DNA from 4 places in the Paenarthrobacter sp. 10L420 genome. Region 2 is predicted to be linked to each of the others. Evidence: riboswitches for the same ligand, from Rfam matches in the RefSeq annotation. Region 2 holds a riboswitch; each other region holds the start of a gene.
What was found. Region 2 has a riboswitch for thiamine pyrophosphate ahead of AC1DD5_RS14855 (ECF transporter S component). Riboswitches for the same ligand answer to the same signal wherever they lie in the genome.
Positions count from the first base shown of each region.

Region 1 (3,564 bases), on a different contig from region 2:
CGCCGTCGATCACCAAAGCATCTGTGCGGATGTCAGATTTTGCTACTGTCATTTTTTCAGCCTCCCTGGACTGCGGTTACGAGTTCGAGTTCGTCTCCATCGGCGAGCGCAGTCGTGGCCCACTGGCTGCGCGGCACTACCTCGGAATTGCGCGCGACGGCGACACCCAGCTTGCCGCCGTCGGCCGCCTGTCCGCGGTGGTCCAGGATGCGGCCTGTGATGGCGCTGACGAGCGTGCTGACGGATGCGTCATCCGCCACGGCATGAACGGAGCCATTGAGTTTGATGTTCATGGTGTGTCCTTGGTTGCTGGTTGGAGGCGGTGATCCGGCGTTGCCGTAAATCGATCAGGGGTGAAGTTGGACCATCGGGGATCGGCTGACCCGCTGATCAGCCCGCCGACGATTCTGGCGGCCACAGGCGTCAACAGGACGCCATGGCGGAAGAACCCGGTTGCGATTACGAGACCGTCGATGGTGCCCGCGCGCCCGGCAACGCGTCCCAGTAATGGTGCGTTGTCCGGAGTGCCGGGCCGTGCGCGGGCTGTCACTTCCAGCAGTTCCAACTCCGCCACCGCAGGCACCAGGACTTGGGCGTCCCGCAGGAGTTGGTAGACGCCTCCGGCGGAGACTGCATTGGTGGAGGCGGATAGTCCGTCCTCGCGCTGGGTTGCTCCAATCACCACGGTGCCATCTTCCCGGGGCACGATGTAAACGGGCACCCCGCGGACAATACCCCGGATGGTGGATGTGAGGAGGGGCTGGAGGTGGTGGGGGACGCGCAGCCTGAGGATGTCGCCGTAAACGGGCCGCAGGGGCAGACTGAGACCTTCGGGGAGATTACCGATCCTGGCCGCGTCCAGCCCGCAGGCGATCACAGTTTCCAAGGCCGCGACTGCGCCAGAAGCCAGTTCAACCCCGGAGACGCGGTCCCCATCCCAGAGCAAACGGGATGCGTGGAACGGCAGGGCGAAACCGTCCTCCGCTCCGGAGACCCACGTTGCGTCACCTGGTCCGTGGGCTGCCAGCCCTTCCATGAGGCATCGTGCAAGCCGCCGCGGGTCCACTTGGTGGTCGGCCGGTATGTCGAAGGCACAGGAAATCTGTGGACTCAGCAAAGGCTCACGTTGGCGCGCCTCCCGCAATGACAATGGCTCCACGTGCAGGCCCGCGGCCTGCTGGACTGTGCGGAGGTCTGCGAGGGCGCGGCGGTCGGCGGCGTCGGCACCAACGGCGATTGTCGGCGTCGTGCGGTATCCGGTGGCTGATTCGCCGCCATGGACGCTCCGGATGAAAGCGGGCCACAGTTGGGAGGATTCCAGCATGAGTTCCAGGAGGTGTTCCTCCTGGTAGTGGAGTTCGCTGACCGGAGCCAGCATCCCCGCGGCAGCAAACGTCGCACCGGCCGCGGGGGTGGGATCAATGAGGACCACCGAGCGGCCCTGGCGGCGCGCTTCGTGGGCGATGCCAAGGCCAACGATGCCGCCACCAATCACTGCAACGTCTGCCTGCAAGGGGGTTTGGCCGGATTCTGCCATGTGTTTCCTTCCCTACGCCGGTACTAGCCGGATCAGGTCAAGCGGTCGGCGCTGAAGCCCTCTCAGCCGGACGGTCATATGACGCTGTCACGGCTCCCGCAGTACGTGCCCAGTTTAGAGGAACTACTCTGGTTTCCATGACCCAGCATGATGTCCACACCACTGCCCGCCTTTACTTATGCACTGATGCCCGCAAACGCCAAGGCGATTTCGAAGACTTCGTCGACGCCGCGTTTGAGGGCGGCGTTGACATCATCCAGCTTCGCGACAAGACGCTCGAGGCCGCTGAGGAGCTTGAGGTACTGGAGGTTCTGCACAACGTTGCCCAACGGCACGGACGGCTGTGGGCCGTCAATGACCGCGCCGATGTTGCCAGTATTTCCGGGGCTCCGGTGTTCCATATCGGGCAAAAGGACATCCCCCTGCCCGCTGCAAGGCATCTCCTCCACGACCGCACCGTGATCGGCCTTTCCACCCATACGCCGGAACAGGTTGACGCCGCTATAGCTGCCTCCCCTGGCAGGAGCGGACTGGACTATTTCTGTGTTGGTCCGGTGTGGGCAACGCCCACAAAGCCCGGCCGTGAAGCAGTCGGGCTGGATCTGGTCACATATGCCGCAGAAGCCGTAAAGCGCGCGGATGCGGAGACCGTAGGTGGCGTCCTCCTCCCCTGGTTCGCGATTGGCGGCATCGACCTCACCAACATTGAACAGGTGGTGGCTGCGGGAGCGAACCGGATCGTCGTGGTGCGGGCCATTACTGAGGCGGAGGATCCGACGGCGGCGGCAAAGACTCTGCTGGAAGCGCTCGACGCCGGATAATCACCGCCGGCGCCCTGGCGGCAGCCGAGGATATGCGAAAGTCTCTTAAGCCGTGAGCCCGAGCCCGGACATCCGTCGACCATGCCGCTCGGCAAGTTCAGCGGTAAGGACCTTGACTGCAGTGCGGGCATCCCCGCCGCCCTTGAGCAGCGGTCCCAAGTGAGGATGTTCCATGCCCACGCGTTGGGCCTGGGTCAGCGCTTCACCGACGAGGCGGCGGCCCCACAAAGCCAGTCGCGATGCCAGGCGAGGATCATCAGCCAGGGCCCTGCGCAGGAGGACGCGTAATACTTCCGTGGCTTGGTCGGCGGAGGCCACCTTCTGGACAAAGAGTTGCGTCCCGCCGTCGAGGTACGAAGCGACCATGCGGTAAAAGTCCGATGACACGGTGTCGATCACATAGGCCTTCATGACTGATTCAAACCAGTCCGCCGGCTTTGTTCGCTCATGGAAGTGGTCAAACGAGTGCTGGAACGGAAGCATGGCCTCTTCGGCATCGAGTCCCATCTCCGAGAGCCGGCTGCTGATCAAGGCAAAGTTTCCGTAAGCCCCGACGGCGATCTTTGCCAACACTGCCCTGTCGTGCAGGGTGGGAGCGTACCGGGAGTCGAAAGACAGCCGGCCAAACGCCGAGAGCTCGCCGTACGCCATAGCTCCCAGCAGCTCCGAAGAGAGGCGCTGGACGCGAGCATTATCGTCCAAGGAAGTGCTCATGGTCCAAGACTATCCAGCGATTTCGGGCTAACCTGATTTTCGTGTCACATCATCGGATTTCGCCCAACGTCGACGACTCGTCGGACCAGCTCGCGGAGGCATTTGCAGCCCTTCGGACCGAACTGGAGCTCCCAGGCGAGTATCCGGCCGAAGCCGTGGCGGAAGCCAGGAAAGCAGTAGAAAAACACACACTGCCAGAGCGTGACCTCAGGGACATTCCGTTCGTGACCATCGATCCAGCCACGTCCACCGATCTGGACCAGGCCGTATTCATTGAACGGGCCGGCGACGGCTACAAAGTCCTCTACGCAATCGCCGACGTGCCATCCTTTGTTGCTCCCGGCGGGGCGCTCGATGCAGAGACGCGGCAACGGGGACAAACGTTCTACGCTCCTGACGGGAGGATCCCCCTGCACCCGGAAGTGATCAGCGAGAACGCCGGAAGCCTGTTGGCTGGTCAGGACTGCAGCGCCTTCGTGTGGGACTTCGAAC
Region 1 is NZ_JBFTJK010000001.1:739,191-742,754, reverse strand. It holds gene AC1DD5_RS03625 (thiazole synthase) at 1-52, opposite strand, end outside; gene thiS (sulfur carrier protein ThiS) at 57-293, opposite strand; gene thiO (glycine oxidase ThiO) at 290-1,537, opposite strand; TPP riboswitch at 1,530-1,647, opposite strand; gene thiE (thiamine phosphate synthase) at 1,675-2,358, shown strand; gene AC1DD5_RS03605 (ferritin-like fold-containing protein) at 2,404-3,072, opposite strand; gene AC1DD5_RS03600 (RNB domain-containing ribonuclease) at 3,114-3,564, shown strand, end outside.
Region 1: another riboswitch for thiamine pyrophosphate. It lies ahead of thiO (glycine oxidase ThiO); the one in region 2 lies ahead of AC1DD5_RS14855 (ECF transporter S component).

Region 2 (3,564 bases):
GCCTTTTCCCAGCCCTTGTTGACCAACTTGGTGCCGACGAATCCGGCTGCCAGGCTTACTCCGGCACCCAGCAGCTTGAAAAAGAGGTTCATGCCCCCAGCCTAGCCTCACTTCCAGGTGGGTTGGGACTAGCGGCGGTTTTCCCGTTCTTTGAGGAAAGCTGCCATGGAACCGCGTGGTGCGAGGACAGGAACAACGTCGTGATCGGCTTCCCAGACGGCATCCACTGTTCCGAGGCCGGCAATTTCCTTGAGCAGGTAATACGTGGGTGGCATCAGCTGCAATGTACCGGAAGCTTCAGCCGTCAGGATCCCGCCAACAGGCATCCAGAGTGATTGCCACGCTTCGGTGGTTTGATGCTGGGGTTCTGCTTCCGGAGCAGGCTTGGCTACATAGAAGTACGTGTCGAAGCGCTTGGGCATGTCCGTTGGCGTGACCCAGTTGGCCCAAGGGCGCAGGTCCGAGGCATCAAGGCCAAGTCCGGCCTCCTCCCAAACCTCCCGAAGGGCAGCCGTGAGAACCATGCCTGACTTTGCTGTGGCGTGTTCGGGATCGACGGCGATGGAGCTCAAGTGCCAGTCTGCAGCATGCCGTTCAAGCAACTCCGCCGGGTAATCCCATCCGCCCTGGTCTGCGGCATCAACGCGACCTCCAGGAAAAACCACCATTCCTGCGGCGAAGTCCATGGTGGTAACCCGGTGCTGAACGAAGGCTTCGAGCCCGCCCGGGGTGTCCCGCAGCAGGATGACGCTCGCGGCAAGGCGGGCTGGGGGAACTGGGATGTCCGTAGTGGGAAGGTCCGTCATGAAGTACCCCTTTGCCGCGTCGATTCTGCTGGATCATTCTCTCAGGTCTCGTTACCAACCGTTTTGTGACTAACCCCCACCTCCCACGAACACCCACAGGTGTAAACTGAAACACGCCCATAAGGGCAGATTTATAACGACAGGGGAGCGCCGCCGTCGGACCTTGCAGAGATGCAGGAGACGCGAGGGCGCTGAGAGTGCGGACAGCCGCAGACCCTCGAACCTGATCCGGTTAGTACCGGCGCAAGGGAGTCGAGCTTCTCAGAGTGTCCGGAACCGGGCGGCGCAAGCCGGCCGGGAGTTCCGGGGAGCACTTTCCCCTCCTGTACCTCAGGAGGCAGAAAAATGACCACGGCAAGCGTGAAGAAAACCAGTTATAACTGGCGTGTTGTAGACATCGTGGTGGCAGCTTTGATTGCCATCGCCGGCGGCGTGATCTTCTGGGCCTGGTCCCAGGGCGCCGCAATCGTATCCATCCCCATGAACGCCACGTATCCGCCGCTCACCGGTTTGATCGCCGGTGGCTGGATGATCCCGGCCGTCCTGGGCATGCTCATCATCCGCAAGCCGGGCGCAGCCCTGTTCTGCGAAGCCGTCGCCGCCACCGGCGAACTCATCATGGGTTCCCAGTACGGCACCACCGTCCTCATCTCCGGCATCCTCCAGGGACTGGGCGCAGAACTCGTCTTCGCTGCGTTCAGGTACAAGAAGTTCGACCTGTCCGCCGCACTCCTCGCAGGTGCTGGCGCGGGCCTCTTCTGCGGTCTGAACGATTCCTTCCTGCCTTGGGGCTGGAACATCGCCTACGAAGCGATCGACAAGCTGGCCTACATCGCCTTCTGCACGCTTTCGGGTGCGATCATCGCCGGCGCGCTGTCCTGGGTTGCCACCCGCGGGCTGGCCAAGACGGGCGTCCTCAGCTCCTTCGCGTCGCGCAAGGCTGCTTCGGAGCCCGTCTTCAACTAATGCCTGCGAAAGAAGGCAGCAACCAGCAAAGCAGCGGCCAGGTCCGGCCTGCCGCCATCACCGCCCAAGGGTGGGGATGGCGGCATGCCGGGCGTTCCACACCCGCCATCCAGGACCTCGATCTCCGGATCGAGCCCGACGAGCGTGTGCTGTTGCTGGGTCCATCGGGCGCAGGGAAGTCCACACTGCTCCATGCCCTCGCCGGTGTACTGGGTGACGAGGAAGACGATTCGGACGAGACCGGCTCGCTGTTGATCGACGGCGTCGCTCCCCGCGAACAGCGCGGCCGCGCAGGTCTGATGCAGCAGGATCCGGAGACCCAGGTGGTGCTCTCCCGGGTGGGTGACGACGTCGCGTTCGGCGCCGAAAACCTGGCCGTTCCCCGGGATGAAATTTGGGCCCGCGTCCATGAAGCGCTCGACGACGTTGGGTTGCGCAGCGCTGCAGGCGGCGGTTTGGCACTGGATCACCCGACGGCGGCACTCTCCGGCGGGCAGAAGCAGCGCCTTGCGTTGGCTGGCATCCTGGCGATGCGGCCCGGGCTGATCCTGCTGGACGAACCCACGGCCAACCTGGATCCAGTGGGTGTGCTTGAGGTTCGCGACGCCGTGCAGCGCTGCCTGGACAAGACCGGCGCCACGTTGGTTGTCGTGGAACACCGTGTGTCCGTGTGGAAGGACCTGGTGGACAGGATCGTGGTCCTCCAGCCACCCTCGGCCGGGGGCGGTGTGCTTCTGGACGGCCCTCCGGATCAGGTGCTCAGTGAAGCCCGCGCCATGTTGATGGCTGCGGGAGTGTGGGTGCCGGGGTATGTTCCGGCAACTCGCGCCCGCAGGACCGTGTCAGGTGGCCAAGAATCCACCGCCCAACTTCTCCTCGTGGCACAGGACCTGGCTGTTTCCCGTGAAAAGCCACGCCGTCGCCGCTTCAAAACCATCCCACCCCTCCCCGTGCAATCGGGTATCAGTGCACAAGTACGAGCTGGAAGGGCGCTCACAGTCACGGGCCCCAACGGCGCCGGCAAGTCCACTTTTGCGCTCACATTGGCCGGCCTTCTGGCGCCCGTGGACGGCAAGGTGAGTGCCGCCGTCGAACTTTCCGAGGGAGCGGGAATCGACCCTTTCAAGTGGAAGGCCGATCAACTGATTTCCCGCATCGGCACCGTGTTCCAGGAACCGGAGCACCAGTTCGTCACGGGCAAGGTCCTGGACGAGCTGATGTTCGGACCAAAGCATCTGGGACATGGTGAAGAACGCGTGGATGAATTGTTGGAGCGTTTGCGGCTCACGCATTTGGTAGAAGCGAACCCTTACACGTTGTCTGGCGGTGAGAAGCGCAGGTTGTCCGTGGCCACGGTCCTTGCGGCCCATCCGAAGGTGCTCGTGCTGGACGAGCCCACGTTCGGCCAGGACGCGAACACCTGGGCCGAACTGGCATCCTTCCTGTCGGAACTGCTCGATGCTGGAACCGCGGTTGTGTCCGTGACGCACGACGCAGAATTCAGTGCGGTCCTTGGCGGCACAGAGCTGCGGCTGGATCCGGCGGCGTCGCACGTCCCGGACCCGCGCGTCCCCGACCCACACAACGAGGCAGCCCACCAGGAAGCTGGTGCCGCATGAGGGACGCCCTGAACCTGCGCGGCAACCACGCCCTCCTCACACGGGCCAACCCCTTGGTGAAGTTCGTGTCCGTGTTCCTCATTTCGCTGGTGCTCGCGTTGTCGATCGACTGGGTATCCGCTTCGACTGCCCTCATCGCCGAGCTGGCCCTGTTCCCGCTGGCTGGCCTCACG
Region 2 is NZ_JBFTJK010000009.1:109,073-112,636, reverse strand. It holds gene AC1DD5_RS14865 (DUF4235 domain-containing protein) at 1-92, opposite strand, end outside; gene AC1DD5_RS14860 (NUDIX hydrolase) at 129-806, opposite strand; TPP riboswitch at 938-1,074, shown strand; gene AC1DD5_RS14855 (ECF transporter S component) at 1,152-1,772, shown strand; gene AC1DD5_RS14850 (ABC transporter ATP-binding protein) at 1,772-3,391, shown strand; gene AC1DD5_RS14845 (energy-coupling factor transporter transmembrane component T family protein) at 3,388-3,564, shown strand, end outside.

Region 3 (3,564 bases), on a different contig from region 2:
GGTCAGCTCTGCAAGCGTATCGAGCTCGGCGAACTGCGCGGCGTCGTTGGCGTCAGCCGTGGCACCGGGGCGCAATCCGTCGCCCAGGGAGAAGGCGACGTCGTACTTAGCGAAGATTTCACAGAGCTCATCAAAATGCGTGTAGAGGAAGTTCTCCTCGTGGTGCGCCAAGCACCACCCGGCCATGATCGAGCCGCCACGGGAGACGATGCCTGTCACACGGTTTGCCGTCAAGGGCACGTAGCGCAGGAGCACCCCGGCGTGGATGGTCATGTAGTCAACGCCTTGTTCACACTGCTCTATTACGGTGTCCCGGAAGATTTCCCACGTGAGTTTGTTGGCTTCACCGTTGACCTTCTCCAGGGCCTGGTAGATGGGCACGGTGCCGATCGGAACGGGGGAGTTGCGGATGATCCATTCGCGGGTTGTGTGGATGTCGTCTCCGGTGGAGAGGTCCATGACGGTATCGGCACCCCACTGGGTTGCCCATTGCAGCTTGTCAACTTCCTCGGCTATGGAACTGGTGACCGCTGAGTTTCCGATGTTGGCATTGATTTTGACCAGGAACGCCTTGCCAATGATCATGGGCTCGGACTCGGGGTGGTTGATGTTGTTGGGGATGATGGCGCGCCCGGCAGCCACTTCGCTGCGGACCAGCTCAACGTCGCAGTTCTCCCTCAGCGCCACAAACTGCATTTCCGGCGTGACGATGCCTTGCCTGGCATAGTGCATCTGGGTGACGGTCTTACCCTCGACGGCGCGGCGGGGCACCGGTTGCGCCCCCTTCCACTCCTGCGAGGCTGCGCCGCGGCGTACCGCTGATTTGCCGTCGTCGAGCAGGTTCCGCTCCCGCCCGGAGTATGCCTCGGTATCACCTCGGTCTTCGATCCATCGGGTGCGGAAGGGCTCCAGGCCCACTACGGGGTCGCTGCCCGGACCTGCAGTTCGGTACACCTGCAGTGGCTCGTTCGCCTCACCGTTGGGAGAGGACTCCAGTGCAATCTCCGTGACGGGGACCCGGATGCCATGGGCGCGGTCTTCCAGCCAAGCCAACGAATGGGATTTCAGCGACTGTGTGACGGTTTCCGTCGTCTTTTCGCTGATGTTGGCCTGGTTTTCGGCAGGGCTGTGCTGTGTTTCGGTGGTGCTCAAAGGATTCCTCACTTCCTTCGCCGGCATTACCCGGACAGGTTCAACGGTCGCAGACTGCTTCAGTCCGATCTCAGCCCCTGCAGGGGCCCCCGTGTGGTCGTAGACGAAGCTACCACAGCTCTGATCGGGGACACAGTCATCGTCGTAGCGCTTACCCATCCGGGAGGTTTGTGGCATATCGGCAGATTAGGCTTTTGGCATGGCCTACATCATCGAATTCACCGGTCCTGTGCTTGTGGCAGGCGACGATCAACGGCACGGGCTGTGGTCCGTTGATGGCAAACTCACGTTCGAACGTCCCGTCGCTGCGCCGGATTCCGTACTGGATGGGTGGGTCCTTCCTGGTTTTGTGGACGCCCATTGCCACATTGGACTTGGGGTCGGCGGGGCGGTTGATGAGCAGACAACTCTTGCCCAAGCGCAGGCCGACCTGAAAGCCGGCACGTTGTTGATCCGTGACGCCGGCTCGCCAAGCGATACGCGTTGGGTTCAGCGCCGGGAGGATCTCCCACGGCTTCTTCGCGCCGGACGCCACATCGCCCGGAGCCGGCGTTACCTGCGTGGTTTGGGCCACGAAGTGGAGCCGGACGAACTCGTGGAGACAGCCCGCAAGGAAGCCCGGGACGGGGACGGTTGGGTGAAACTCGTGGGCGATTGGATCGATCGCGGGACGGGCGACCTCTCGGTTTCCTTCCCTCGGAACGTCGTGCGGGATGCGATTGCGGCCGCCCACGACGAAGGGGCCAGGGTGACGGCCCACTGCTTCGCTGAAGACACCATTGATGACATGCTCGACGCCGGGATTGACTGCATTGAACACGCCACAGGACTCTTGCCCCGGCATATTCCCCGTCTTGTGGAGCAGTCTGTCCCGATCGTTCCTACCTTGATTAACATCGCTACTTTTCCGGATATCGCAGCCCAGGCCGCGCCTAAGTTTCCGGTCTACGCCGAGCACATGACCCGTCTTTGGGAGCGACGCCGTGAAAGGGTACTGGAGGCCTTTGAAGCCGGTGTTGGCATCTTTGCGGGAACGGATGCAGGGAGCGTGATCAAGCACGGCAGGATCGCTGACGAAATGAAGGAACTTTACGACGCCGGCCTGCCGCCCACGGCCGTCCTGGACGCCGCCACGTGGGGCGCACGGATGTGGCTGGGAGCCGAGGGCCTCAGCGAAGGGGCAAGTGCCGACGTCGTGCTTTGCCGGGATGATCCGAGGAAGAACCTGGCAACTGTGGCGAGCCTGAACCATGTCGTCCTGCGGGGCAAAGTGGTCCGCTGGGAATAAATTGAAGCTTCAAGTAATTTAGATAAGTAGAACGTGCCGAAAGGCGGCCATCTATCACCGGGAGCTTCGCATGACCACGACATCCAATCAGGACCTCCTTCCTGCCGAACTCACTATGGGCACCGTCATGCTCAAGGTTGGCGATATGAGGGTGATGAGTGACTACTATCAGCGTGCCCTGGGTTTGGAGATCGTGGCCGAGCAGGATGGCGGGCTGTACCTGGGGCGGGTGGGCAAGCCAGTAGTCCATCTCGCTCCCGCTGCCGGCCTGCAGATTCCAGGCCGTGGGGAAGCCGGGCTTTTCCATACAGCCATCCTGTTCCAGGACCAGCCTTCCCTGGCGGCCACCATCGCCACGGCCGCAGAGTATGAGCCGCGTGCTTTTGTGGGCAGTGCCGACCATTTGGTGAGCGAGGCGTTCTACTTCACGGATCCGGAAGGCAACGGCATTGAGCTCTATTACGACAAGCCGCGCGATGTCTGGCAGTGGGATGGCAAGAATGTGGTGATGGACAATGTTGCCTTGCCGCCCCAGCGTTTCCTCCTGCAACACTTGAGTGAGGCTGCCGTGACGGGCCAGCGGGAAGCAGCTGCCGGCGTCGGGCACGTGCACCTTCAGGTAGGTGACGTGCAGACCGCCCAGGATTTTTATGTGGACACCCTCGGTTTTGAGAGGACGGCGGGCTGGCACGGGCAGGCGTTGTTTGTTTCTGCCGGCGGCTACCACCACCACATGGCGATGAACGTGTGGAACAGCCGCGGGGCCGGGCCCCGCAGGGATACCCTGGGCCTGGGCGAGGTCCTGATCGAAGTTCCGACTGCCGATGACGTCGCCGCACTGGCTGACCGGCTGAAAGTTGCGTCCGTGGCGAACCGCCACACGGGCCTGGAGCTGCAGTTCGAAGACCCTTGGCGCAACAAGCTGCGCGTGGCAGTGCGCTAAGCACCCTGGCGGGAAGCGCCCTCGCGCTGGCTTCCGAATGCAGGGGCCGGGACTGCACTAGGCTGGGCATTGACGGTATTCGCCCCTGGGCCGTTGCCGCCGCCCCGTCAGCACGAACGAATGAGAGCACTCTCCATGGGCTTTGCCGAAATTTTTGTAGCCACCCACGATGAAGCACTCA
Region 3 is NZ_JBFTJK010000001.1:1,084,558-1,088,121, forward strand. It holds gene thiC (phosphomethylpyrimidine synthase ThiC) at 1-1,152, opposite strand, end outside; TPP riboswitch at 1,148-1,255, opposite strand; gene AC1DD5_RS05130 (amidohydrolase family protein) at 1,352-2,440, shown strand; gene AC1DD5_RS05135 (VOC family protein) at 2,511-3,383, shown strand; gene AC1DD5_RS05140 (hypothetical protein) at 3,504-3,564, shown strand, end outside.
Region 3: another riboswitch for thiamine pyrophosphate. It lies ahead of thiC (phosphomethylpyrimidine synthase ThiC); the one in region 2 lies ahead of AC1DD5_RS14855 (ECF transporter S component).

Region 4 (3,564 bases), on a different contig from region 2:
CTGGGCGAAGGCCTCAACCATGGCCCCGCGCTCCTGGGCGGAGGCGCTAATTGCCGCGGCATCAGTAAAGTCGATCGCCTTCCGGGTTGCGGCAGCAAACTCCTCGTCCGCGTACGTCGTCAGCCAGGCGGCGTACGGGTGCTCGCTGGGGGCGCCGGCGTCCACATAGGCGGCGTGGAGTTGCTGTCCTACCTCCGCATACAGCCAATAGCAGGGCAGGATTGCCGCCAGCAACACGGCGTAACTGCCGGAGGCTGATGTGGCCAGCAGGTGGTCCACGTACGACCTTGTCACGGGTCCGGTCTGTGTTGAGGCCGAGCGCGTGCTCAGCCAGTTCCGATGGAGCTCGGACTCCACTTCAAGGCAGAGTTGCGATGACTTCGCCCAGAAGAGCTGCTCTTCTTCAGTGGGGGCAAGTGCGCCTGCGCGCGCCAAAACCCGGGAGTAGCCGTTCAGGTAAATGGCGTCCTGGGCCAGGTAGTAGTTGAACTCGGGCTCCGGGAGCCGCCCGGACTGCAGGCCTTGGATGAAGGCGAGACCGTAAATCGCATCCAATTCCGGCGCAGCTTCGGCCCACAGCCGCGCGGCAAAGTCGCCGGATTTCCCGGATTTCCCAGCATGATTCAGCGCTGGCTCCATGTGGTGGAAGTGGTGGACCGGCCCGCTACCCTTACCTACCTTCAGCCCGTCGGCCGCCGCGAGGGCCTGCAGCAGCCACGGCTTTACCTCGCGGAGAGACGCCTCCCAGTCGCCGGTACGGGCTTGGACCGTGGCCAACGCCGAGGAGAGCGAGCACCCCGTTCCGTGGCTGTTCCTGGTATCAACGCGGGGCCCAGGCACCTCGATGACGTCCTGTCGCAGCAAACCGCTCGTATTGACCAGCGCATCGGGGCAGTCGTTTCCTGCCAAGTGGCCGCCCTTTACCAAAACCGTCGTTCCACACTCAGCAGCCAGGCGTTTACCCTGGTCAAGCGCCGTAGCCCAGTCGGGGGCTTCGGGCTCCCCCAGCAACATCGCCAGCTCGGGAAGGTTTGGGGTGACGAGATCCGCCAACGGCAGGAGGCTGCGCAGCGCAGTTTCAGCGGTCTCCCGCAGAAGGCGGTCGCCGCTGGTGGCCACCATCACGGGGTCAAGGACCACGACGGCGGGACGCACCTCTTCGAGCCAACTGCGGACTTCGTCGATGACGGCCGCATCACCCAACATCCCGATCTTGACCGCATCAATCTCAATATCGCTGCTGATCGCGTCCAGTTGCTGACGCAGGAACTCGACGGGCGGAACATGGACTGCACTGACGCCCAACGTGTTTTGGGCCGTCAAAGCCGTGATGGCAGCCATGCCATAGCCCCCGTGCGCTGCGATGCTCTTCAAGTCTGCCTGGATTCCGGCGCCGCCAGAAGGATCCGAGCCGGCAATGCTGAGCACCCTCGGATGTGGCCGGGCCGGGACTGCTCCCATACCCGCGGCGTAGACAGGGTAGACAGCGGAATTCGACGATGAAGCCATGGTGGACATCCCTTCGCCGGTGCTAACCGGACAGGTTCAACGGGTTTGGATCTCAGCCTGGCCCGTGCCCGGCACCCCGTGTCAGTTTCCTAGCGTAGCCCGGAAGCCCCTCGCCCCGGGAACCGGACAGCTTCGGGGAATCGATGTGACTGGCGGGCAACGAAAGAGCCCCGCAGTATCCGCCGTAAACGGATGCTGCGGGACTCTTTGGTTGCTTAGTGACTGGTTGCCCTGCTTACAACTCTGAAGCGGGAACTCCCACCCCAAGGATGATGGGTTCGTCCGCTACCTTCTTTTTGGCGGGCTCTTCCGCTGCCGGCGCCTTGGCCTCATGGGCAGATCCGCCTGCGGCAGCAGCAGTTACCTCGCGGTGTTCCACACTGGTTTCGTTTGCGGCACCCTGCGCCCTGCTGGCACTGCGGTTCCTCCGGCCACGACGACCACGGGAACGCAACGAATGATCGTGCTCATCGGTAATGCCAGCAGAAGCATTGGCAGGGGAAACGGCGGAAGCAGCCGCAGGTTCGGAAACCGAAGCCGTGGCCTCTTCCTCCGCAGCAGGTGCGGCACCAAGGTGCGAGAACGCCTCGGCCAGCAGGTCCAGGCTCATGGCCGGCTTGCCAGCAGTTGGTTCCTCATGGTGTTCCACAAACGGAAGAGCCACTTCTTCGCCACCGAAACGCAGAACAGGAGTGGCGCGCGCTTCCCGAACCGCAGCCTCATGACTGGCGGTATCAGGTGCAGCCGGAACGCCAGCCTCGCCGCTTGCAGCCTCAGGTGCAGATCCATCGGTGTGACCCTGCTGGCCTGCTGCACGGGCCTGCTCCTCCGCGCGGTGAACCTCGTCATCGTGCAGGTGGGCGGCATGTGCTGCAGCGGCGATCGTGGCAAGAGCTGCCCTGGTCGCCTCAGCCTTCGCCTGGCGGACCGGGTCCACGGACTCCGTGGTCGCAGGAGCTGCGGGGGCGGCCGGCGTGCTGTGGACTGTAGGAGGCACTTCGGCCATTGCCGGTCCCCCACCCTTGCCACGGCGGCGCTTACGATCAGTGCGTGCAGCAGGCTGTTGGGGTTCGACGTGCGGGCGGTGATGCTCGGCAGCAACGACGTTGGCGCGTCGGTGCTCCACCGGCTCATCATGGGTGACGACACCCCGTCCGGCACAGTGCTCGCACTGCTCACCAAAGACCTCGAGCAGGCCGGTGCCCATGCGTTTGCGCGTCATCTGCACCAGGCCCAGCGATGTCACTTCGGCCACTTGGTGTTTGGTGCGGTCACGACCCAGGCATTCCACCATTCGGCGGAGCACCAGGTCACGGTTCGATTCGAGGACCATGTCAATGAAGTCGATGACGATGATGCCACCGATATCGCGCAGGCGCAGCTGGCGAACAACTTCCTCGGCTGCTTCAAGGTTGTTCTTGGTGACGGTTTCTTCCAGGTTTCCGCCGCTGCCGGTGAACTTACCTGTGTTGACGTCCACCACAGTCATGGCTTCGGTGCGGTCGATGACAAGGGAACCACCAGACGGCAGGAAAACCTTGCGTTCCAGCGCCTTGTGGATCTGTTCGTCGATCCGCCAGGCAGCAAAAATGTCCTGGTCCTTGGTCCACTTCTCGAGGCGGCCCACCAAATCAGGAGCAACGTAGGTGACGTAAGCCTCGATGGTGTCCCAGGCGTCGTCGCCGGAAACGATCAACTTGGAGAAGTCTTCGTTGAAGACATCCCGGACAACCTTGATGGTGAGGTCGGGTTCTCCGTAGAGCAGTTCCGGAGCAAGCACCTTGGTGGAGGACGCCTGCCCTTCAATGCCTTCCCACTGCGCGCGCAGACGGTTGATATCGTGCGTCAGTTCTTCCTCGGAAGCACCTTCAGCGGCTGTGCGCACAATGACGCCGGCGTTCTCCGGCAATCGATCCTTGAGGATGCGCTTGAGGCGGTTGCGTTCGACGTCAGGCAGTTTGCGCGAGATACCGGTCATGGAACCGCCCGGCACGTACACAAGGTAGCGGCCCGGGAGGGAAATCTGGCTGGTAAGGCGGGCGCCCTTGTGGCCGA
Region 4 is NZ_JBFTJK010000014.1:61,026-64,589, reverse strand. It holds gene AC1DD5_RS18300 (bifunctional hydroxymethylpyrimidine kinase/phosphomethylpyrimidine kinase) at 1-1,509, opposite strand, end outside; TPP riboswitch at 1,501-1,598, opposite strand; gene AC1DD5_RS18295 (Rne/Rng family ribonuclease) at 1,745-3,564, opposite strand, start outside.
Region 4: another riboswitch for thiamine pyrophosphate. It lies ahead of AC1DD5_RS18300 (bifunctional hydroxymethylpyrimidine kinase/phosphomethylpyrimidine kinase); the one in region 2 lies ahead of AC1DD5_RS14855 (ECF transporter S component).